DNA from 4 places in the Mesorhizobium sp. M7D.F.Ca.US.005.01.1.1 genome. Region 2 is predicted to be linked to each of the others. Evidence: riboswitches for the same ligand, from Rfam matches in the RefSeq annotation. Region 2 holds a riboswitch; each other region holds the start of a gene.
The links. A riboswitch is a leader RNA that binds a small molecule or an ion and turns the genes downstream of it on or off. The one in region 2 is predicted to bind cobalamin.
Positions count from the first base shown of each region.

Region 1: linked by a shared signal. The riboswitch ahead of EJ076_RS23575 (CbtB domain-containing protein) and the one ahead of EJ076_RS06565 (aromatic ring-hydroxylating dioxygenase subunit alpha) in region 2 are both predicted to bind cobalamin.
Region 3: linked by a shared signal. The riboswitch ahead of bluB (5,6-dimethylbenzimidazole synthase) and the one ahead of EJ076_RS06565 (aromatic ring-hydroxylating dioxygenase subunit alpha) in region 2 are both predicted to bind cobalamin.
Region 4: linked by a shared signal. The riboswitch ahead of EJ076_RS23780 (DUF1636 family protein) and the one ahead of EJ076_RS06565 (aromatic ring-hydroxylating dioxygenase subunit alpha) in region 2 are both predicted to bind cobalamin.

Region 1 is NZ_CP034453.1:4,856,435-4,861,637, reverse strand. It holds gene EJ076_RS23585 (MFS transporter) at 1-1,006, shown strand, start outside; gene EJ076_RS23580 (aromatic ring-hydroxylating dioxygenase subunit alpha) at 1,014-2,189, opposite strand; cobalamin riboswitch at 2,329-2,526, shown strand; gene EJ076_RS23575 (CbtB domain-containing protein) at 2,562-2,741, shown strand; gene EJ076_RS23570 (CbtA family protein) at 2,757-3,569, shown strand; gene cobU (bifunctional adenosylcobinamide kinase/adenosylcobinamide-phosphate guanylyltransferase) at 3,562-4,077, shown strand; gene cobO (cob(I)yrinic acid a,c-diamide adenosyltransferase) at 4,079-4,693, shown strand; gene cbiB (adenosylcobinamide-phosphate synthase CbiB) at 4,728-5,203, opposite strand, start outside.
Region 2 is NZ_CP034453.1:1,343,461-1,348,663, reverse strand. It holds gene ugpC (sn-glycerol-3-phosphate ABC transporter ATP-binding protein UgpC) at 1-1,111, shown strand, start outside; gene EJ076_RS06585 (DUF680 domain-containing protein) at 1,194-1,427, opposite strand; gene EJ076_RS06580 (DUF680 domain-containing protein) at 1,497-1,745, opposite strand; gene EJ076_RS06575 (DUF680 domain-containing protein) at 1,818-2,033, opposite strand; gene EJ076_RS06570 (DUF680 domain-containing protein) at 2,106-2,309, opposite strand; cobalamin riboswitch at 2,804-3,006, shown strand; gene EJ076_RS06565 (aromatic ring-hydroxylating dioxygenase subunit alpha) at 3,119-4,366, shown strand; gene EJ076_RS06560 (hybrid-cluster NAD(P)-dependent oxidoreductase) at 4,399-5,203, shown strand, end outside.
Region 3 is NZ_CP034453.1:3,120,793-3,125,995, forward strand. It holds gene EJ076_RS14875 (hypothetical protein) at 1-978, shown strand, start outside; partial or broken gene bluB (5,6-dimethylbenzimidazole synthase) at 1,083-1,757, opposite strand; cobalamin riboswitch at 1,760-1,940, opposite strand; gene EJ076_RS14885 (histone deacetylase family protein) at 2,062-2,988, shown strand; gene EJ076_RS14890 (exodeoxyribonuclease VII small subunit) at 2,992-3,243, shown strand; gene EJ076_RS14895 (DUF2277 domain-containing protein) at 3,342-3,608, shown strand; gene EJ076_RS14900 (pirin family protein) at 3,651-4,571, shown strand; gene dxs (1-deoxy-D-xylulose-5-phosphate synthase) at 4,673-5,203, shown strand, end outside.
Region 4 is NZ_CP034453.1:4,900,834-4,906,036, forward strand. It holds gene EJ076_RS23765 (NADH-quinone oxidoreductase subunit B) at 1-213, opposite strand, end outside; gene EJ076_RS23770 (NADH-quinone oxidoreductase subunit A) at 204-569, opposite strand; gene EJ076_RS23775 (winged helix-turn-helix domain-containing protein) at 901-2,100, shown strand; cobalamin riboswitch at 2,131-2,336, shown strand; gene EJ076_RS23780 (DUF1636 family protein) at 2,375-2,803, shown strand; gene cobW (cobalamin biosynthesis protein CobW) at 2,806-3,858, shown strand; gene cobN (cobaltochelatase subunit CobN) at 3,877-5,203, shown strand, end outside.

The DNA.
Region 1 (5,203 bases), 3.5 Mb from region 2:
CCTGTCGGTGACATTGTTCATGCCGATGCTAATCCGCCGCTTTGCCCGCCGCTGGGTCTACACGGCCGGCGCCTGCCTGCTCGCCATCGGCTCGCTGTTCTTCGTCACCGACACGCTTGCCGGGCAACTGGCCGGCATGCTGTGCCGCGTGATGGGCGCAAGCGCGCTGTCGATCACGCTCAACCTCTACATCATGGACCACATCCGCAAGACCGATTTCATGCAGGCCGAATCGCTGCGCATGGCGTGGTCGATGTTGGCTTGGACCGGCGGGCCGACGCTCGGCATCTTCCTCTACACGCGCTTCGGCATCTATGCCGCGCATGGTGCGGTTGCGGTGTTCGCGATGGCGTTGCTGGCGCTGTTCTGGACCTACCGGCTCGGCGACAACCCGTCGATCCGCCCGGGCAAGACGCGCCCGGCCAATCCGCTGGCCAATATCGGCCGCTTCATCGCCCAGCCCAGGCTGCGGCTCGCGTGGCTGATCGCTTTCGGCCGCTCCTGTTTCTGGACGACGTTCTTCGTCTATGGGCCGCTGTTCATGGTGATCACCGGCGAGGGCAAGCTGGCCGGCGGCCTGCTGGTTTCGGCCGGCAACGCGCTGCTGTTCATGGCCATCTTCTGGGGCAAGGCAGGAAAGCGCTTCGGCGGCCGCAGGACCATGACATTTGCCTATTTCGCCATGTCTGCCACGCTGCTGGCGGCGGGCTTCGTCGGCGAAACCGTGCCGCTGCTCACCGGCGCCTTCCTGCTCTGCGGCGCCTTCTTCACCATTGCGCTCGACGCCCTCGGCTCGACCGCCTTCATGCGCTCGGTGCGCTCCTATGAAAGATCGCAGATGGCGGCGGTCTATCGCACCTATCTCGACTTTTCCGAGCTGACGCCGCCGCTGGTCTATTCCGTGGTGCTGGCCTTTTTCGGCCTGGGCTCGGTGTTCGTCACGCTCGGCCTGCTGGCAGCGGTTTGCGGCTTTGTGACGTGGCGCTATCTGCCGAAATCGCTTTAGTCGCCGGCTAGGCGCTTGCCTCGCGTGCCGCATGCCGCTCGCGCACCCAGTTGTGGAAACGGTGCAGGTCGTATTCCTCGGGCATCAGCACGCCCGCCATGTGGCGCATCGAGTGCAGGCCTCTCTGGTTGACCTCGCAGATCGTCGCATCCTCCTCCAGCACCTGCGTGCCGAAGGCGACAATGTTGTCGATGTCGGTCGTGGCGAGCGCTTCGGGCGAAAACAGCCATTCCGCGACAAGCTCGGTCTGCTCGGGGCCGAGCGGCACCAGCCGGACTGACCTGACATAGTCGACATGGCCGACGACGAACATCGACGGCAGGCTGGTGGCGTATGTCTGGCCCGCAGTGCGCTCGGCCGGTGTCAAGCTCGAGAAGACCGGCCCATGCGCCTGGCCGTCGCGCGACCAGGTTTCGGCGCCGGCGCGCAGGCCGCCGGAAAACTCCGGCGCGCCATTGTCGGCATGGCGAACCCATTCGGGATCGTCGTGACGGCCCATCAGGCCGCGGCCATAGATTGGCACCAGCCGCGACAGCTCCTTGTGGACGCCCGGGCAATGCAGGCACTCGTTGAAGTTTTCCCAAAAAATCTTCCAGTTGCAGTTCATCACCTTGCGCAGCACATGGCCGCTCACCAGCGTCTCCAGCGGCCAGTTGCCGAGATCGCCGGAGGCCGGATCGAAGGATGCCTGCGCCGAACCGGCCGCGTCCTCCTGCAGATTGACGAAAACAAAACCTCGCCACACCGAGAGTGCGACGCGATAGAGCGAGTGGTCGGCCTTGTCGAAGCCTTGCGGCAGCGATTTCGACGGCACGCGCACGAGGTCGCCACGCAGGGAATAGGACCAGGCGTGGTAGGGGCAGGTGATCAGTCGCGCCTTCAGCCGGCCTTCGCTTTCCTGGCAAAGCTGCGAGCCGCGATGGCGGCAGGTGTTGTGAAAGGCGCGCAGCTCGCCGGTCTCGTCCCGCAGCACGACGATGTCTTGCGTGCCGATGCGGAATCTGCGGAAAGCCAGTGGTTGCGCAAGGTCGGCCTCGCGGCAGACGAGCAGCCAGCTTCGATACCAGATGGCGTCGAGATCTTTTTGATAGCTGCCTGCATCCCAATAGGCTGATGACGGCAGCGTCGGTTCGGCCCGGGTCAGGCCATTGTAGGGATCGCGCTCGCTGGCAATGGGCTGCATGGCTGGCTTCCTCTAGAGATGCCAGCCGACACCCGGCCAGGAAAATTGTCAATTGCGGCACCGGCAGCTCTCGGCTGGTACGACGCATTCGCGATGGTTGCCGGCGGAATTTGGTTTGCCGGGGGCGAGGATTCTGCCTATAGTCACCAATGTCGTCGGTTCCATTTTGGAGCCAAGAGGGAATGCGGTGCGGGCGAGTTTCGCCCAATGCCGTGGCTGCCCCCGCAACTGTGTGCGGTAGTCCTCTCCATATGCCACTGAAGATTTTTTCTTCGGGAAGGTGGGGAAGGGCGCTGATCCGCGAGCCAGGAGACCTGCCGGCGACAGGAAACTGACTTCGATGCCCTCGGGTGGAGGGCGAAAGGACAAGATATGACTACCGCTTCCGTCTCCCTCGGCGCCTCCGTCTCCTCGCAGTCGCGCTTCATGCAGCTCGCTCTTGCTGCGTTTCTCGGCATTTTCGTGATGGGCTTTGTCGGCTTCTCGCATATCGATGCGGTCCACAATGCGGCTCACGACTATCGCCATTCGATGGCGTTTCCCTGCCACTGACGAGGATCTGACATCATGAACCTGTTTCGCAACGTCGTGTTCATCGCGGCGATCGCAGGGCTCGTGGCCGGCGTCGCTCTCGCCTGCATGCAGGCCTATGCCACCGTGCCGCTGATCCTGAAGGCGGAAGTCTACGAACAGGCCGGCGGCGGCCACAGCCATGACCATGCCGCCGCGCCAGCGGTGCCTGCCGATGCCAGCGGCAACGCGATGAACTCGGCCGCGCCGGCAACAAACTCCATGAGCGCTGCCACGCCGGCACCGGCGGAAGCGGCGGCTCCGGCGGAAGACGAAGGCTGGGCGCCGGCAGACGGTTTCGAGCGTTTTGCCTTCAGCGTGCTTGCCAATATCGTCACCGGCATCGGCTTCGCCTTGATCCTGGTCGCGGTTTCGGAATTCGCCGGCGGCATCGGCAATTGGCGCCAGGGCGTGTTCTGGGGCCTGGCCGGCTTTGCCGTGTTTACGCTGGCGCCTGGCCTCGGCCTGCCGCCGGAACTGCCGGCCATGCCGGCTGCCGACCTCACCCAGCGCCAGATCTGGTGGACGGCAACCGTGGTGGCGACCGCCATCGGCCTTGGCCTGATCGCGTTCCGCAAGTCGCTGCCGCTGGCGATCCTGGCCGTAGCGTTGATCGTCGCACCGCATATTGTCGGCGCGCCGCAGCCCGACAGTTTCGAGACGGCGATTCCGGAAGGCTTGCATCACCAGTTCGTGGTGGCGGTGACGGTGACCAATCTGGTGTTCTGGCTGGTGCTCGGCGCGGTCGTCGGCGTGGTGCGCGGCCGCTTCACCGGCACGGCGACCAGCCTGCGCGACAGCTTTGCCTGACAGCAAGGCCCTGACCTTCCTCATCGGCGGTGCGCGCTCCGGCAAGAGCGCGCACGCCGAGACCTTGGCGACGGGTTTGCTGCCGCCATGGACCTATATCGCCACGGCGCAAGCCTATGACGACGAGATGCATGAGCGCATCGCGTTGCACCGGTCGCGGCGCGACGAAGGCTGGACGACCATCGACGCACCGCTCGATCTCGCCGGCGCGCTCGGGGCCTTGCCTGACAACCAGCCTGTGCTTGTCGACTGCCTGACGCTGTGGCTGACCAATCATATGCTGGCCGATCACGATATCGAGCTTGAATGCCGTCGGCTGGCGGATGTGCTGTCTCGGCCGCGCGGACCCTGGTTCGTGGTGTCCAATGAAGTCGGCCAGGGTATCGTGCCGGATAATGCACTGGCACGCCGTTTCCGCGACGCCGCCGGACGGCTCAACCAGCAGGTCGCTGCTGTCGCCGATACGGTGCTGCTGATGGTGGCGGGGCTGCCGCTCAAGGTGAAATGATATGACCGACATCGACGATAAGGACGAAGAACGCCACCGCGCCAAGATGGCCAAGCGCAAGGCGGTGCAGGATGCCGAAGTGGCGAGCAAGACGGTCGAGAAGGGATTGCTCATCGTCAACACCGGCCCGGGCAAAGGCAAGACGACAGCCGCCTTCGGTCTCGCGCTGCGGATGCTCGGCTACGGCAAGCGCGTCGGAGTCGTCCAGTTCATCAAGGGCAAATGGCATACCGGCGAGAAAGACGCCTTCGCCGCCTTCGGCGATCGCGTCGTCTGGCACGCGATGGGCGAGGGGTTCACCTGGGAAACGCAGGATCTGAAGCGCGACATCGCCGCGGCCGAAGCCGCGTGGGCCAAGGTGCTTGAGCTGATGGCCGATCCGTCGATCAGCCTTCTGGTGCTCGATGAACTCAACATTGCGCTGCGCTACGACTATCTCGATCTCGACAAGGTGGTTGCAGCGCTGAAAGCGCGGCGCGAGGGCCTGCACGTGGTCGTCACCGGCCGCAACGCCAAGCCGGCGCTGGTCGAGGCCGCCGACCTCGTCACCGAAATGGGCGTGACCAAGCACCATTTTTCCGCAGGCGTGAAGGCCCAGCAAGGTATCGAGTTCTGAGAGCTTTTACCCCCCAAAAAAAGGGAGGGTGAGATCAGGCCACCATGAAAATAACCGCGACCAGCCCAAACAACGCGATCAGCAGATAGTCGGCGACGCGATAGAGTTTCAGCGCCTGCCTTATGTCGGCGCTGTCGGCTTCGCGCCGCCCGCCTTCGCCCATGAAGACGTCGTCGACCAGGACGCCGCCATAGAAGCGCGGCCCGGCGAGCGCCAGGCCGAGCGCACCGGCCATCGCCGCTTCGGGCCAGCCGGCATTGGGCGAGCGGTGTTTTTTCGCGTCGCGCCACACCGCATGCCAGGCATTGCGCGGATCGGCGCCCCTGACCAGGAAAGCCGCCAGCACGATCAGCAGCGCCGTCACCCGCGACGCCGGCAGGTTGATCCAATCGTCGAAGCGCGCCGCCGCCCAGCCGAAGGCCTCGTGGCGCGGGGTGCGGTGGCCGATCATCGAATCGGCGGTGTTGGCGGCCTTGTAGGCAGCGCCGCCGCCCAGGCCGCCGACGCCGG
Region 2 (5,203 bases):
GGCCGATGTCACGCTAAGACAGGTGAAGAAGTCCTACGGCAATCTGAATATTCTCCACGGCATCGACCTCGATATAAAGTCGGGCGAGTTCATCGTCTTTGTCGGCCCGTCTGGCTGCGGCAAGTCGACCTTGCTGAGATCGATCGCCGGGCTCGAGGAAATCACCTCCGGCGAGCTCAAAATAGCCGGCGAGGTCGTCAACGACGTGCCGCCATCGAAGCGGGGCATCGCCATGGTGTTCCAGTCCTACGCTCTCTACCCGCACATGACCGTCTACGACAACATGGCGTTCTCGATGAAGATCGGCAAGGAGAACAAGGCCGAGATCGACCGCCGTGTGCGTCAGGCCGCCGAGATCCTGCAGCTGACCAAATATCTCGACCGCCTGCCCAAAGCGATGTCGGGCGGCCAGCGCCAGCGCGTCGCCATTGGCCGCGCCATCGTGCGTAATCCGAAAGTGTTCCTGTTCGACGAGCCGCTTTCAAACCTCGACGCCGCGCTTCGCGTCGCCACCCGCATCGAGATCGCCAAGCTCAAGGAATCGATGCCCAACACGACCATGATCTACGTCACCCACGACCAGGTCGAGGCGATGACGCTGGCCGATCGCATCGTGGTGCTCAAGGAAGGCCATATCGAGCAGGTCGGCACGCCGATGGACCTCTACAAGAAACCCGGCAATCTGTTCGTCGCCCAGTTCATCGGCTCGCCGGCCATGAACATCCTACCCGCGACCATCGACAAGACCGGTAACCCGACCGTCGTCAGCCATGTCGGCGGGCGCAAGGCAACCGTGCCGATCACGACGCCGGCTTCGGCAAAGGGCACCGCGGTGAGTTTCGGCGTGCGGCCGGAAGATCTGATCATCTCCAGCGGCGCTGACTATCTGTTCGAGGGAACGGTCGACTATGTCGAGCAGCTCGGCGAGGTCCAGCTGGTTTATATCGACATCGGCCGCGCCGATCTGCCGCTGGTGACCAAGCTGCCCGGCAATGTCGAGGTCAAGCGCGGTTCGACATTGCGGCTGAGCGCCAATGGCGAGGACTTGCATATCTTCGATGCGGACGGACATTCCTTTGCGCTGCAAAAGCCGGAAGCAAAGGCGGCCTGAGGCTGGACCACGTCTCGGACGTAAAAAGAGCAGCGGGCTTGGCCCGCCGCTCTTTGATTTGGAGATCGACTTCGGCTGGCTGTTAGTTGTTGCCGAAGAGGTTCCGGTCGCTGCCCTGCGAGGCAGATTTCTGGTTGTCGCCCGACGAGTTCAGCAGCTTGTAGACCGGCGAGCTGGTGTTGCGCACCGAAGAGGTCTGGGTGCTATCGACGTTCGCCTGCTTGTTGATGTCGTAGCCACCAACGTTGTCATTACCGGCGTAAGCGGTGCCGGCGGCGATCAAAAGAGCGGCGGCAGTGAGAACAATCTTTTTCATTTTAGTGCTCCTGAATTTTCATATTCCGGCGGAGCGGCGGGCTATCCGGCCGCTCCATCAGGGATGAGATTAATGGTTGCCGAAGACGTCGTGGTCGCTGTTGCTGCCCTGGGGAGCGGACTTCTGGACGTCTCCCGACGAGTTGAGCAGCTTGTAGACCGGCGAGTTGGCGTTGTGCACGGAAGAGGTGTTCGTGCTATCCACGTTGGCAGTCGCCAGCTTGTTGATGTCATAGTTACCAACATTGTCGTTGCCGCCGGCGTAAGCGGTGCCGGCGGCGATCAAAAGTGCGGCGGCGGTGAGAACAATCTTTTTCATTTCCAGTACTCCTGAATTTTCATCTTCCGGCGAAGCGGCGGGGCGAGCCCGCCGTATGCTGGGAATCGGCTATTAGTTGTTGCCGAAGAGGTTGCGGCCGCTGCCCTGGGCAGGCGTCTGAGCAGTCGGCTCCGACTTCTTGATCGAATTGATCGAAGAGGTGTGTGCACTATCGACGTTGGCAGTCGCCAGCTTGTTGATGTCGTAGCTACCAACGTTGTCGTTGCCGGCGTAAGCGGTGCCGGCGGCGATCAAAAGTGCGGCGGCGGTGAGAACAATCTTTTTCATTTCCAGTACTCCTGAATTTTCATCTTCCGGCGAAGCGGCGGGGCGAGCCCGCCGTATGCTGGGAATCGGCTGTTAGTTGTTGCCGAAGAGGTTGCGGTCACTGCCCTGGGCAGGCGTCTGAGCAGCCGGTTCCGACTTCTTGATCGAAGCGGTGTGCGTGCTGTCGACGGCAATGGCTGGCTGATTGGCACCATCAGAACCAAAGTGGTCGCTATTAGCGAAGGCGCTGCCGGAAATGGCCAGAAGGGCGGCGGCAGTGAGAATGATCTTTTTCATTTTATGTACTCCAGTATTTTTCCCGTCCGTCTAGCGGCGTGTCTTGGGAGGAAATCGCGTCGTTCGGACAGCCCCGATGTGGTAGGGCCGGTCTGCCTTTTCCAATCACGAAGTTGTTCCATGTGGACCATGAATCCACCACTTGAAATTGCGCCAAGGGCGTCTAGGTCGTATATTTTTCTCTTTTATTTCAAATAGTTAGGCGAAATCCGCGCATGGATCACCAACTGTTTCGGAGGCCCAGCGTTCACACCGTCCTGCACGCACCGTCAACAGAAACGAACCGTTCGGTTCGATTTTAGAACAGGCTAATAGTCACTTTTCGAAACTGTTAACCTTTTTTGACCCTGGTCAGGGGGTCGGCTTCGAGGGGAGTGGCTGCGGCGGAGATGGGATTTCAGCTCCGCAATCGCCAACCGGAACGTTTCGCATCCCGTGTCGCGCCGCATGGATACGATGTCGCTTTCATGCCGATGTCGAAATCGCTGTCGTGGTTAGATCATGACATCTCAGGTGCCGCTTCGTGACGACGAGGCGGAGAATTGGGAAGCCGGTCAGAATCCGGCGCTGCCCCCGCAACGGTGGTGGAGTTCAAGTCGCAACGGGAGACCACTGGGCAACTGCCTGGGAAGGTGTCGCGATGGTCCGCAAGGACAACTCCAGAGCCCGGAAACCAGCCAGAGATGTACAGACTCGACTGATCGCGGTGGGCGGTCAAGAGGCGGATAGTGCATGTCCGGCGCATTGCCGGCCTGCGCCCAGTCCTTCCTCCGTCACCACCAGTTCAGTCCTTGAAGCGAGGACAGGACATGGATATCCGCAACGACATGCTGAGGCTCTTGAACAGCCGCCGGCAAGGCTTTTCTCTGGAGCAGCCCTTCTACACCGATCCGGACTATTTCAAGCTCGACATGGAGCTGATCTGGTATCGCGACTGGCTGTTCATCGGCCACGATTGCGAGCTGCCGAAGCCGGGCAGCTACATCACCGTGCAGATCGGCGACTATCCGGTCGTCCTTGTCCGTGACCAGCAAGGCAAGATCAACGCCTTCCACAATTCCTGTCGCCATCGCGGCAGCCGCGTCTGCAACACAGAGAAGGGTACGGCGGCAAAGCTCGTCTGCCCCTATCACCAGTGGACCTATGAGCTCGACGGTCGTCTGCTGTTTGCCCGCCAGATGGCCGACGGTTTCGACAAGAGTGAGTTCAGCCTGAAGCCGGTCGCCTGCGAGAGCGTCGGCGGCTACATCTTCATCTGCCTGGCCAAGGAGCCGGCGGACTTCGCGCCGATGCGGGCGATGATCGAACCCTATCTTTTGCCGCACCGTTTGCGCGAAGCAAAGATCGCCTTCGAGAGCACGATCATCGAGAAAGGCAACTGGAAGCTGGTCTGGGAAAACAACCGCGAGTGCTACCACTGCGCCGCCAATCATCCCGAGCTGTGCAAGACCTTCCCCGAGGCGCCGACCGTGACCGGCGTCAACGGCGCCGACAGCGACCCTGAGATGGTCGCGCACTGGGCCAAATGCGAGGCATCAGGCTTGCCGAGCAAATTCCGCATCGATCCGGCCGGACAGTATCGCGCCACCCGCGCGCCGCTGCTGCGCGATGCCGTCAGCTACACCATGACCGGCAAACTGGCGGTGAAGAAGAACCTCTCCGACACTGTCTCCGCCGACCGGATCGGCACCTTGATGCATTATCACTATCCTACGACCTGGAACCACATCCTCATCGACCACGCGGTGACGTTCCGGGTGCTGCCGATCAGCGCCACGGAAACGGCGGTGACGACCAAGTGGCTGGTGCACAAGGATGCGGTCGAGGGCATCGATTACACCATCGAAGACCTCACCCATGTCTGGACCGAGACCAACGACCAGGACCGCCGCATCGTCGAGGAAAACGCCTTCGGCATCCTGTCGCCCGCCTATGAGCCCGGCCCCTATTCGGAGCTGCATGAGGGTGGCGTGATCCAGTTCGTCGAATGGTACGCGTCGTTCATCGGGCCGCGCCTTGCCGAGGGCGGCCGGCCGGCGCTGCGCAGCGTCGCCTAGCACAAAACAAAAGGGACAAGAGGATGAATGCGATGACGGATCTTGGCCTCTATCGCCATCTCGACCAGATGACACCGTGGAACGACAGGCTGCAGGTGCTGGAAGTGATCGGTGTCAGCGACGAAGCGCCCGATGTGAAGACCTTCACCTTCCGCTCCGACAACCAGACCTGGTTCCGCTACAAGCCCGGCCAGTTCGTGACGCTGGAACTGCCGACCGCCGACGGGCCGCTGATGCGTACCTATACGCTGTCGTCCTCGCCGTCGCGGCCGTTCTCGATCGCGGTGACGGTGAAGGCGCAGGCGGGCAGCGTCGGCACGCGCTGGATGTTCGACCATTTGACGCCGGGCTCGCACGTCAAGGCCTATGGGCCGACCGGCGATTTTTCGCTGCACAGCCACCCGGCGGCCAAGTATCTGTTCATTTCGGCAGGCTCCGGCGTGACGCCGATGATGTCGATGCTGCGTTGGTTGAATGATTGCGCGCCATGGACCGATGTCGGCTTCGTCAACTGCGCGCGCCGCCCGGAAGAGATCATTTTCCGCAAGGAGCTCGAACTGCTCGGCAGCCGTATGCCCGGCCTGTCGCTCGGCTTCATGATCGAGGAGCGGTCGAGCCGCGAGGGCTGGTTCGGCCATATGGGCCGCATCGATGCGATCCGGCTGCCATTGCTGGCACCCGATTTCCGCGAGCGCGAAATCTTCTGCTGCGGCCCCGATCCCTTCATGCGCGCCGTGCGCGGCATGCTGGACTCCGCCGGCTTCGACATGACAAAATTCCATCAGGAGAGCTTTGCGGCGCCTGTCGTGGAAGAAATCCCGGCGCCGTTCACTTGGC
Region 3 (5,203 bases), 1.8 Mb from region 2:
GATTTCGATATCGGCAGGTCGGTGTCCATCATGATGCGGACCTGGCCGTTCATTGTCTTTCGCATGATCGTCTATTTCGGCATCACGCTGGCCTACATCATGGCGACCGGTACCGGCGCCTCCGTCGGCTATGGCGTCGGCCATATCTCCACCGATCCCGACGGGCCGCTGTCCTTTGCCTTGTGGGGCGGGGTGGTCGGTTTCGGCATCGTCTCGATCGCCGTCTACTGGATCCGCGAATATATCCTCTATGTCGTCAAGGCCGGCCACATCGCCGTCATGGTCCATCTGGTCGACGGCCGTGACATTCCCGGCGGCCAGGACCAGATCGCCTACGCCAAGGACATCGTGACCCAGCGTTTTGCCGAGGCCAACATCCTTTTCGTCGTCGACCAACTGGTCAAGGGCGCCATCCGCGCCATCACCGGCCTGCTCGGCGGCATCGCCGCCTTCTTGCCGATTCCGGGCCTGAGCGGCCTGGTCTCCTTCATCAACACGGTGATCCGCCTGTCGCTGACCTATGTCGACGAGATCATCCTCGGCTACAACATCCGCATCAATTCAGCCTCGCCGTTCGAGACGGCGCGCCAAGGCGTGGTGCTCTATGCCCAGAACGGCAAGGTCATGGTCAAGAACGCCGTCTGGCTGGCGGTCATCATGTGGGGCGTGTCCTTCGTTATCTTCCTGCTGATGCTGGCGCCCGCCGGCGCCATTCTTTTCCTGATGCCTGGGCAACTCGCAGGCTGGGCCTTCGTGCTCGCCATCGTCTTCGCTTGGGCCTTCAAGGCGGCGTTCATCGAGCCTTTCGCCATCGCTTGCCTGATGCAGGTCTATTTCAAGACCATAGAGGGCCAGGTGCCTGATCCGGCCTGGGACGCCCGGCTGGCCGAGGCGTCGTCGAAGTTCAGGGAGCTTAAGGACAAGGCGCTGGCCTCCTTCGGCGGCTCGCGCTGGGGTACAGCCGGCGCGACACGCTGATCCGGAGCGGCATCGACGGCGTTGAGGCGCGCCACGGTTGACTTCAGCGGCACCTCACCCTGGCCGCAAAAAATCTCGCTCATGATCAGCTCGGGCAGCGGCAGCCGCCGTCCCCAGCCATGCGTTTCGAGGTCCGGCTTTGGCGCGAACTCGGAAACACGGCCGACGCAGAGATAGGCGACCGGCGTCACATGCTCGGGAATCGACAGCAGGCTTTTCAGCGCCTGCGCCTCGATGATGCTGACCCAGCCGACACCGACGCCTTCGGCGCGCGCCGCCAGCCAGAAATTCTGGACCGCGCAGACGGTGCTGTAGAGGTCCATCTCCGGATTGTGCCAGCGTCCCAGCGGCGAACCCTTCGAACGCTGCCGGTCGCAGGTGATACAGATGTTGAGCGCGCTTTCGCAGATGCCTTCCAGCTTGAGCTTGCGGTAGAGCGCCTGCCGCTCTTCGTCGATCGCCGGCAGTTCCTGTTCGCGTGCTGCCAGGAACAGGTCGCGCACCTTTTCCCGCCGCCCGGCGTCGCGAATGACGATGAAGTTCCAAGGCTGCATGAAGCCGACCGACGGCGCGTGATGAGCCGCAAGCAGCAGCCGCGCCAGCACCTCATCGTCGAGCGCGGTGGGCAGGAAATGGCTGCGCACGTCACGCCGTGTGAACATGGCGCGATAGACCGCATCGCGCGCGTTCTGGTCAAATCCGTCGCCGACAGGAGCAGTCATGTGTTCCGGCATCGCTTGTCCCCTTGCGATTGCAATCAATGTCGTCCGCCTGACCATGCGGATGACGATGCCTGCCAGGCCGGTCTTCTGGCTCGGGATCAACCCGCGTCCGGTGCCTTCCCGTCATCGACAGTGGCATTTACCGGCGCGGTCCCCCTTACAGCGTTGGGCACGCCACGGAGTTCAACCGTGTTCCCGATTCTCCCGCTTGCGGCGGGCACCAGGCAGTGGCGGTGACCTTACGCCGAAGCGCTGAGGACGCCAATGCCCGCAGCGACACGAATGGACGCAGGCGTGATTTTCCCCAGCCATCGGCCGCCCGCGCATGGCCTTTGTCGATCCGGGTCACTAGATTAGGACGATGACCACTCGTCTCTACACCCATCCGATCTTCCTTGAGCACCTCACGCCGCCCGGCCATCCCGAGCGGCCGGACCGCTTGCGCGCCATCGAGCGCGTGCTCGATGACGAGGCGTTTGTCGGGCTCGATCGCGTCCAGGCGCCGGAAGGCGACGAGGCCACCATCCTCTATGCGCATCCCGCCGATTTTATCGCCCGCGTCCGCGCCGCCATTCCCGACGAAGGGATCGCGCGCATCGACGCCGACACCACTGCCAGCCCGAAGAGCTGGCAGGCGGCGATCACCGCGATCGGTGCCGCCAACGCTGCCGTCGACGATGTCTTCACAGGTCGCGCCGACAATGTCTTCGTCGCCGCCCGGCCGCCCGGCCACCATGCCGAAAAGACCACGGCGATGGGCTTCTGCCTGTTCAACACCGCAGCGATCGCGGCACGTTACGCGCAGAAGAAACACGGTGTAGAGCGCGTTGCCGTCGTCGACTGGGACGTGCATCACGGCAACGGCACGCAGGATATTTTCTGGGACGATCCAACGGTGCTCTATTGCTCGACGCATCAGATGCCGCTTTATCCCGGCACCGGAGCAAAAAGCGAAACCGGCACCGGCAACATCGTCAATGCGCCGCTGGCGCCGCAGACTGGCAGCGAGGTCTTTCGCGATGCCTTCCTTTCGCGCGTGCTGCCGGCGCTCGATAATTTCGCGCCCGACCTGATCATCATTTCGGCCGGGTTCGACGCACACCATCGCGATCCGCTGGCCGAGATCAACCTGACCGAGGACGATTTCGACTGGGCGACCGGCCAGCTGATGCAGCGTGCGGCGCGCCACAGCGGCAACCGGCTCGTCAGCCTGCTCGAGGGTGGCTACGATCTGCAAGGATTGGCATTTTCGGTCGCCGCCCATGTCGGGCGACTGATGAAAGGATGAATGATGGCTGGTGAGACCAACGAAGACGTCAAGGCGATGAGCTTCGAACAGGCACTCGACGCGCTGGAGAAGATCGTCGATGATCTGGAGCGTGGCGACGTGCCGCTCGACCAGTCGATCAGGATCTATGAGCGCGGCGAGGCGCTGAAGGCACATTGCGACCGGCTGCTGAAGGCAGCTGAAGACAAGGTCGAGAAGATCAGGCTGTCGCGCGACGGCAAGCCGGTTGGAACGGAGCCGCTTGACGCGGACTGAGGCCGCAGCCGTCTCACCGACTTTTGGACACGATCATGACTGAGGATAGAGTTCGTCCCGATTGAAAGCGCTCCAGGACAAGAGGAGATACGGAAGCGATGTGCAGAAACATCAAGACCCTGTTCAATTTTGACCCGCCCGCAACCAACGACGAAGTCCTCGACGCCGCACTTCAATTTGTCCGCAAATTGAGCGGAACGACGCGGCCCTCGAAGCAGAACCAGCATGCTTTCGACCACGCCGTCGAAGCCATCGCCGCCTCGGCGCGCGAATTGCTCGATTCCTTGGAAACCCATCAGCATCCTCGCAATCGCGAACAGGTGGCGGCCAAATTACGAGCAAAGTCGGCGATCCGCTTTGCTTGATGCGCCCAGGCGGCCTTTGACCGCTGACAAGGAGATCATCTCGTGAGCTTCTTCCCCGGAAACGACCCACAGGCCGGCGATGCCTTCGCCAGCGACCAGATCGAATTGATGGTCATCCCCAACGCCAAGGATATTGGTGGTTTCCAGGTGCGCCGCGCTCTGCCGACCGCCAAGAGGCGGCTGGTCGGGCCTTTCATCTTCTTCGACCGCATGGGCCCGGCGATCCTGCGCGCCGGCCAGGCGCTCGATGTCCGTCCGCATCCGCATATAGGCCTGTCGACGGTCACCTATCTGTTCGACGGCAAGATCAGGCATCGCGATTCACTCGGCACCGAAATGGTCATCCAGCCGGGCGACGTGAATTTGATGACCGCCGGCCGCGGCATCGTCCATTCGGAGCGCACGCCCGAAGAGTTGCGTGGCGCGCCGATGTCGATCTCCGGCCTGCAGACATGGCTGGCGCTGCCGGACGGCAAGGAAGAAGTGGCGCCGGTGTTCGAGAACACCGCAGCACTACAGCTGCCCGAGATCGACGCCGAGGGCGTCAGCGGGCGCGTCGTGATTGGTGATTTCCAGGGGTTGCGATCCCCGGTCAGGGCCGACTCCGAGACGCTCTATGCCGACCTGCGTCTGGCGCCCGGCGCCAGCGTGAAAATCCCGGCCGATGCCGAGGAGCGCGCCATCTACACCTTGGAAGGCGAGGTCTCGATATCAGGTGACGTCTTTCCGGCGGAACGGCTGCTGGTGTTTCGGCCAGGCGACGAGATCGTCGTGTCGTCGGACACCGGCGCGCATTTCATGCTGTTTGGCGGCGCCTCTCTCGGCTCGCAGCGTTACATCTGGTGGAATTTCGTCTCATCGTCGAAGGAGCGCATCGAACAGGCCAAGCAGGAATGGAAGACAGGCCGCTTCGATATCGTTCCTGGAGATGAGGAGGAGTTTATTCCGCTGCCGGAAAGCTGAGGAAAATCGGTGAGGGGACCTGATCGTCCGCGTCACTGGCACGCATTTACTTTCACCGTCTGGCGGCCTATCCCGCCGATGAACAGAAAGCCTGAGCACCCGTGAACGCAACGCCGCATACGCCGCTTCTCGACAAGGTCCGCATTCCGGCCGACCTGCGCACGCTTGCCGAGAGCGAGCTGCCGCAATTGGCATCCGAGCTTCGCGCCGAGCTGATCGACGCCGTCTCCCGCACCGGCGGCCACCTTGGCGCCGGCCTTGGCGTGGTCGAGCTGACGGTGGCGCTGCACTATGTCTTCAACACCCCCGATGACCGGCTGATCTGGGATGTCGGCCACCAGGCCTATCCGCACAAAATCCTGACCGGCCGCCGCGACCGCATCCACACACTGCGCCAGGAAGGCGGCCTGTCCGGCTTCACCCGCCGCGCCGAGAGCGAGTACGATCCCTTCGGCGCAGCCCACTCCTCGACATCGATCTCGGCCGGCCTCGGCATGGCCGCTGCTCGTGACCTCTCCGGCGGCCGCAACAATGTCATCGCCGTCATCGGCGACGGCGCCATGTCTGCCGGCATGGCCTATGAGGCGATGAACAATGCCGGCGCGCTCGATGCACGGCTGATCGTCATCCTC
Region 4 (5,203 bases), 3.6 Mb from region 2:
GGCGAGACCGAAAGTCATGAACATCAGCGAGCCGCTGCGCGCCCAGGTGATAAGCGCCTCGGTCGAGGTGACGAGAAAGCCCTTGTCGGCCAGCTCATTGTTGATCTCGAGGAAGAACGGATCGTCCTCCCCCACCGGCCTGCCGGTGTTGGGATCGATGATACCTTTGGGCTTCGGCGCGACGAGGGTGCCTGAACTGTCGTTCAATCCCATTCCAGCGCTCCTTTTTTCCATTCATAGGCAAAGCCGATGGTCAGCACCGCCAGAAACACCATCATCGACCAGAAACCGAGCATGCCGATCTTCGAGAACGACACCGCCCACGGAAACAGGAAGGCCACTTCCAGGTCGAAGATGATGAACAGGATCGACACCAGGTAGAAACGGATGTCGAACTTCATGCGGGCGTCGTCGAACGAGTTGAAACCGCACTCGTAGGCGGAAAGCTTTTCAGGATCGGGATTGCGGTAAGCCACCAGGAAGGGCGCGGCCAGCAGCGCCAGGCCGACAACCAGCGCCACGCCTATGAACAGGACGATGGGCAGGTATGAGCTTAGAAGTGCGTTCATGCTCGGCTTTCCGTTGGCGCCAATCCACTTTGATTACAGCACCGGACCCTAATGCGGAAGCGTGACAGTTTAACCGCTGAACCGTTTTAAGGGCCTATGCTGCAACGCGGCGAGGGTTAGCGCAGCACTTCCAGCGAAGCAAGTCAAACCTTGTTCAAAACACTGACCTGGACGGCATATCCGGGGAAACTGGTCCGATCCGCTCCTGTTTGATTTCCTTCGTTTTTTACTCCACTTTTCTCTCCTGACATGGTTCCCGCCAAAACCCTGCTAGCATGGGCTGGAATCACCCATCCGACCCTCGGCCAAAACACTTCAAAGTGATGCCTGCATGAAGGAAAAGATCTCGCTCCCCATGGCCCGGCGCATCGCGCTTGCCGCCCAGGGGTTCCTCGATCCCCGTCCGGCCGGTACGCCCGACCGCCGGCATCTTGCCCGCACGCTCTCCCGCACCGGCCTGTTGCAGATCGATTCCGTCAGCGCGGTGGTGCGCGCTCATTATATGCCGCTCTATTCACGCCTTGGCCCCTACCCGCTCTCGCTGCTCGACAACGCGGCCGTGACGCGCAAGCGCACGGTGTTCGAATACTGGGCGCACGAGGCCTCCTTCCTGCCGGTCGAGACATATCCGCTGATGCGCTGGCGCATGCAGCGCGCCGAGCGCGGCGATGAAATGTATCTGGGGCTTGCCAAATGGGGCCGCGAGCACGCCGCCTATATCGAAGAGATCTACCGCCAGGTCGCCGATCGCGGCCCGATTGCCGCTTCCGCGCTCGAAGGCCAGAAAGGCTCGGGCGGCTGGTGGGGCTGGAGCCATGCCAAGCATGCCTTCGAATGGCTGTTCTGGGCCGGCCGCATCACCACGGCGCACCGCCGCGGTTTCGAGCGGTTCTATGATCTGCCCGAACGCGTGCTGCCGCAGGCGATCCTCGACCTACCGGTGCCGGCGGCCGAGGACGCGCACCGCGAATTGCTGCGCATTTCCGCCCGCGCCCATGGCATAGCGACGTCAGGCGACCTGCGCGACTACTTCCGCCTGTCGCCGGCCGACATGAAGGGCCGGCTGGAGGAACTGGTCGAAACAGGCGAGCTGCTGCCGGTGCGTGTCGAAGGTTGGGACAAGCCAGCCTATCTTCATAAAGACGCCCGTCTGCCCCGAAAGATCGAGGCCCGCGCCCTGCTGGCGCCGTTCGATCCCGTCGTCTTCGAGCGTTCGCGCACGGAGCGGCTGTTCGACTTCCACTACCGCATCGAGATCTACACGCCGGCCGACAAGCGGCAATACGGCTATTATGTCCTGCCGTTCCTGCTCGGCGACAGGATCGTCGCGCGCGTCGACCTCAAGGCCGATCGTCCGGCAAGTGTGCTGCGGGTCCACGCAGCCTATGCCGAGCCCGGCGCGCCGCCTGAAACCGCTGCTCAGCTCTTCGAGGAATTGAAGCAGATGCAGGGTTGGCTGGGCCTCGAGCGCATCGAAGTGACGCCCGCCGGCGATTTGGGCCCGGCGCTGGCCGACATCGCCGTGTCGTAAGCTCGCGTTGACACCGCCGCCCGCAAAAGCCTAAATCCGGTTCCAGATGGTCCCTTGCCCGCAACGGCAAGGGCTAAGAGGGAATGCGGTGCGGGGCAAAATCCCAAATCCGCGGCTGTCCCCGCAACTGTAAGCGAAGAGCCAAGGCCGAAAGCCACTGGGAATGGTCCCGGGAAGGCGGCTACCAAGGCGATGACCCGCGAGCCAGGAGACCTGCCGTCTGCGACTGTAGAATCCGATCGCCCGGCGGGTTTCCGGGCAAGGAGCCCGATTTTTGGACCACGACAGCAGTTTTTCGGCTGGCACAGCGGATGTTTCGTCCGGCCATGACGATGCCTTGGCCGGCGTCACCGTCATCGTCTGCGCCTCCTGCCGCGACGAAACCGGCTCCGACGCTCATCCCCGCGCCGGCGAATCGCTGGCGGACGACACGCGCCGCGCCGCCTCTGGCGACAACATTCGCATCCGCAGCGTCGAATGCCTTGGCAATTGCAAGCGGCGCCTGAGTGCCGCCATCCTGCGCGACGGTTGCTGGAGCTATGTCTTCGGCGACCTGACCGCGACCAGCGGCGCCGACCTCGTCACCGGAGCCAAACTCTTCGCCACCTCGAAGGACGGCCTGATTCCGTGGCGCGGCCGTCCCGATAGCCTGAAGCGTGGCCTCGTTGCCCGCATCCCTCCCCTCGACCTGCTGAAGGACTGACCATGACCGCTCCAGATTCGTCTGCGAACCTCTCCCGTGTTCCCTGCACCGTCGTCACCGGCTTCCTCGGCGCCGGCAAGACGACGCTGGTCCGCCATCTCCTGGAAAACGCCGGCGGCAAGCGTATTGCCATCATCGTCAACGAATTCGGCGACATCGGCATCGATGGCGAGATACTGAAGGGCTGCGGCATCGACACATGCCCGGAGGAAAACATTGTCGAACTGGCCAATGGCTGCATCTGCTGCACCGTGGCCGACGATTTCGTCCCGGCGCTCGACCAGATCCTCGCGCTGACGCCGAGGGTCGACCACATTCTGATCGAGACCTCGGGCCTGGCGCTGCCCAAGCCGCTGGTCCAGGCTTTCCAGTGGCCGAGCGTGAAAAGCCGGGTCACCGTCGATGGCGTCATTGCCGTGGTCGACGGGCCGGCATTGGCCGAAGGCCGCGTCGCCAACGACATGGACGCCCTGCAGGCGCAGCGCGCTGAGGACGAAACGCTCGATCACGACGATCCGGTCGAAGAGGTGTTCGAGGACCAGATCGCCTGCGCCGACCTGATCATCCTGTCGAAAAGCGACCTGATGGACGCCGCCGGCACCGCCCGCGCCAACGCCATCATCAACGAACACTCCGCCCGCGCGGTGAAGATCGTGCCGACGTCGCATGGCAAGGTCGATCCCTCCGTGCTGCTCGGGCTCGGTCTGGCCGTCGAGGACGACATCGAGAACCGCAAGTCCCATCATGACGGCGCCTTCGACCATGAGCATGACGACTTCGACACCTTCATCGTCGACATTGCCTCGATCGCCAATCCGGACGAACTGGCAAAACGCGTCGCCACCGTCGCCGAGGAAGAGAACGTGCTGCGCGTGAAGGGATTCGTCGAGGTCGGCGGCAAGCCGATGCGGCTCTTGCTGCAGGCGGTCGGGCCGCGCGTCAACCACTACTATGACCGCGCCTGGACCGCCACGGACGACCGCCGTTCGCGCCTCGTCGTCATCGGCCTGAAGGGGCTGAACCGCCCGGCGATCGAGCGTATACTCGCCGGCTGATTTCGGACACGGGTTGCGATGCACATCCTAACCACAACATCCGCCTCGCTCGACGACCTCGCCGAGCCGGTCGATCTGCGGCAGACGCCGGCGGATGTCGTGGCCCTGTCCTTCACCGACAGCGATCTTGCCGGACTGGCGGCGGCCTGGAAAGCCGATGCTCACCGCCTGCCCTCGATGCGGCTGGCGGCGCTTCGTGACCTGCGCCACCCCATGTCCGTCGACCTCTGGGTCGACAGCGTCGCCCGTCACGCCAAAATCATCCTCGTGCGCATCCTCGGCGGCTACGACTGGTGGCGCTACGGCTGCGATCAGCTTGCCTCGACCGCCCGCGAGCGCGGCATAAAACTGGCGCTGCTGCCCGGCGAATGCCGCGACGAAGACCTAAGGCTGATTGAAGCCTCGACGCTGCCGCGCGAGGAGTTGGACGGCCTACTCGACTATTTCCGCGAGGGCGGCCCGGCGAATATGAGCGCGCTGGTGCATCGGTTGGCGCGGCTGGCGGGGGCGCAGGCAGAAACTGTCGAGCCGGTCGCGGTCCCAAAAGTTGGCTACTACGAACCCAACCGCGGCGTCGTCCCCCTCCCCCTCGAGGGGAGGGTCCGGCCGCAGGCCGGGGGTGGGGTCCTCTCCGAAGCACGCCGAGCTAAAGAAACACCGCGCCCGGTCCTACCGACCCCACCCGGCCCTGCGTGCCACCCTCCCCTCGAGGGGGAGGGAAAGGTCGTGCCGATCCTGTTCTACCGCTCGATGCTGCTGGCCGCCGATGTCGCGCCCATCGACGCCCTCTTTGAAGCGCTCAGCCAGCGCGGCATCGCCCCGGTCCCCATCTTCGTCTCCAGCCTCAAGGACCCGGCATCGCTGGCGTTCGTGGAAACCGCACTCGCCGCGCTCAAACCCGCCGCCATCATCACCGCGACCGCTTTCGCGTCCGGCGCCGAACCCGGCGTCGAAACCTTGTTCGACCGCGCCGGCGTGCCCGTCTTCCAGGTCATCGTCGCCACAACCCGCCGCGACATCTGGGAGAACAACCAGCGCGGCCTGGCGCCCGCCGACCTCGCCATGCATGTCGTGCTGCCCGAGCTCGATGGCCGCATCCTCGCCGGCGCCATTTCCTTCAAGGGCGAGAGTGAGACCGATCCAGCGCTTGGCCACCGCGCCTTCGCCAACCGGCCGGAGCCGGATCGCGTGGCGCAGGTCGCGGACCGTGTCGCGGCCTTCATCCGTCTGCAGGAGACGCCCCGCGCCGAGCGCAAGCTGGCCATCCTGATTCCGGATTATCCGAGCGCTCCTGGCCGCACCGGCTATGCGGTCGGCCTCGACGTGCCGTCCAGCGTGCTGGCCA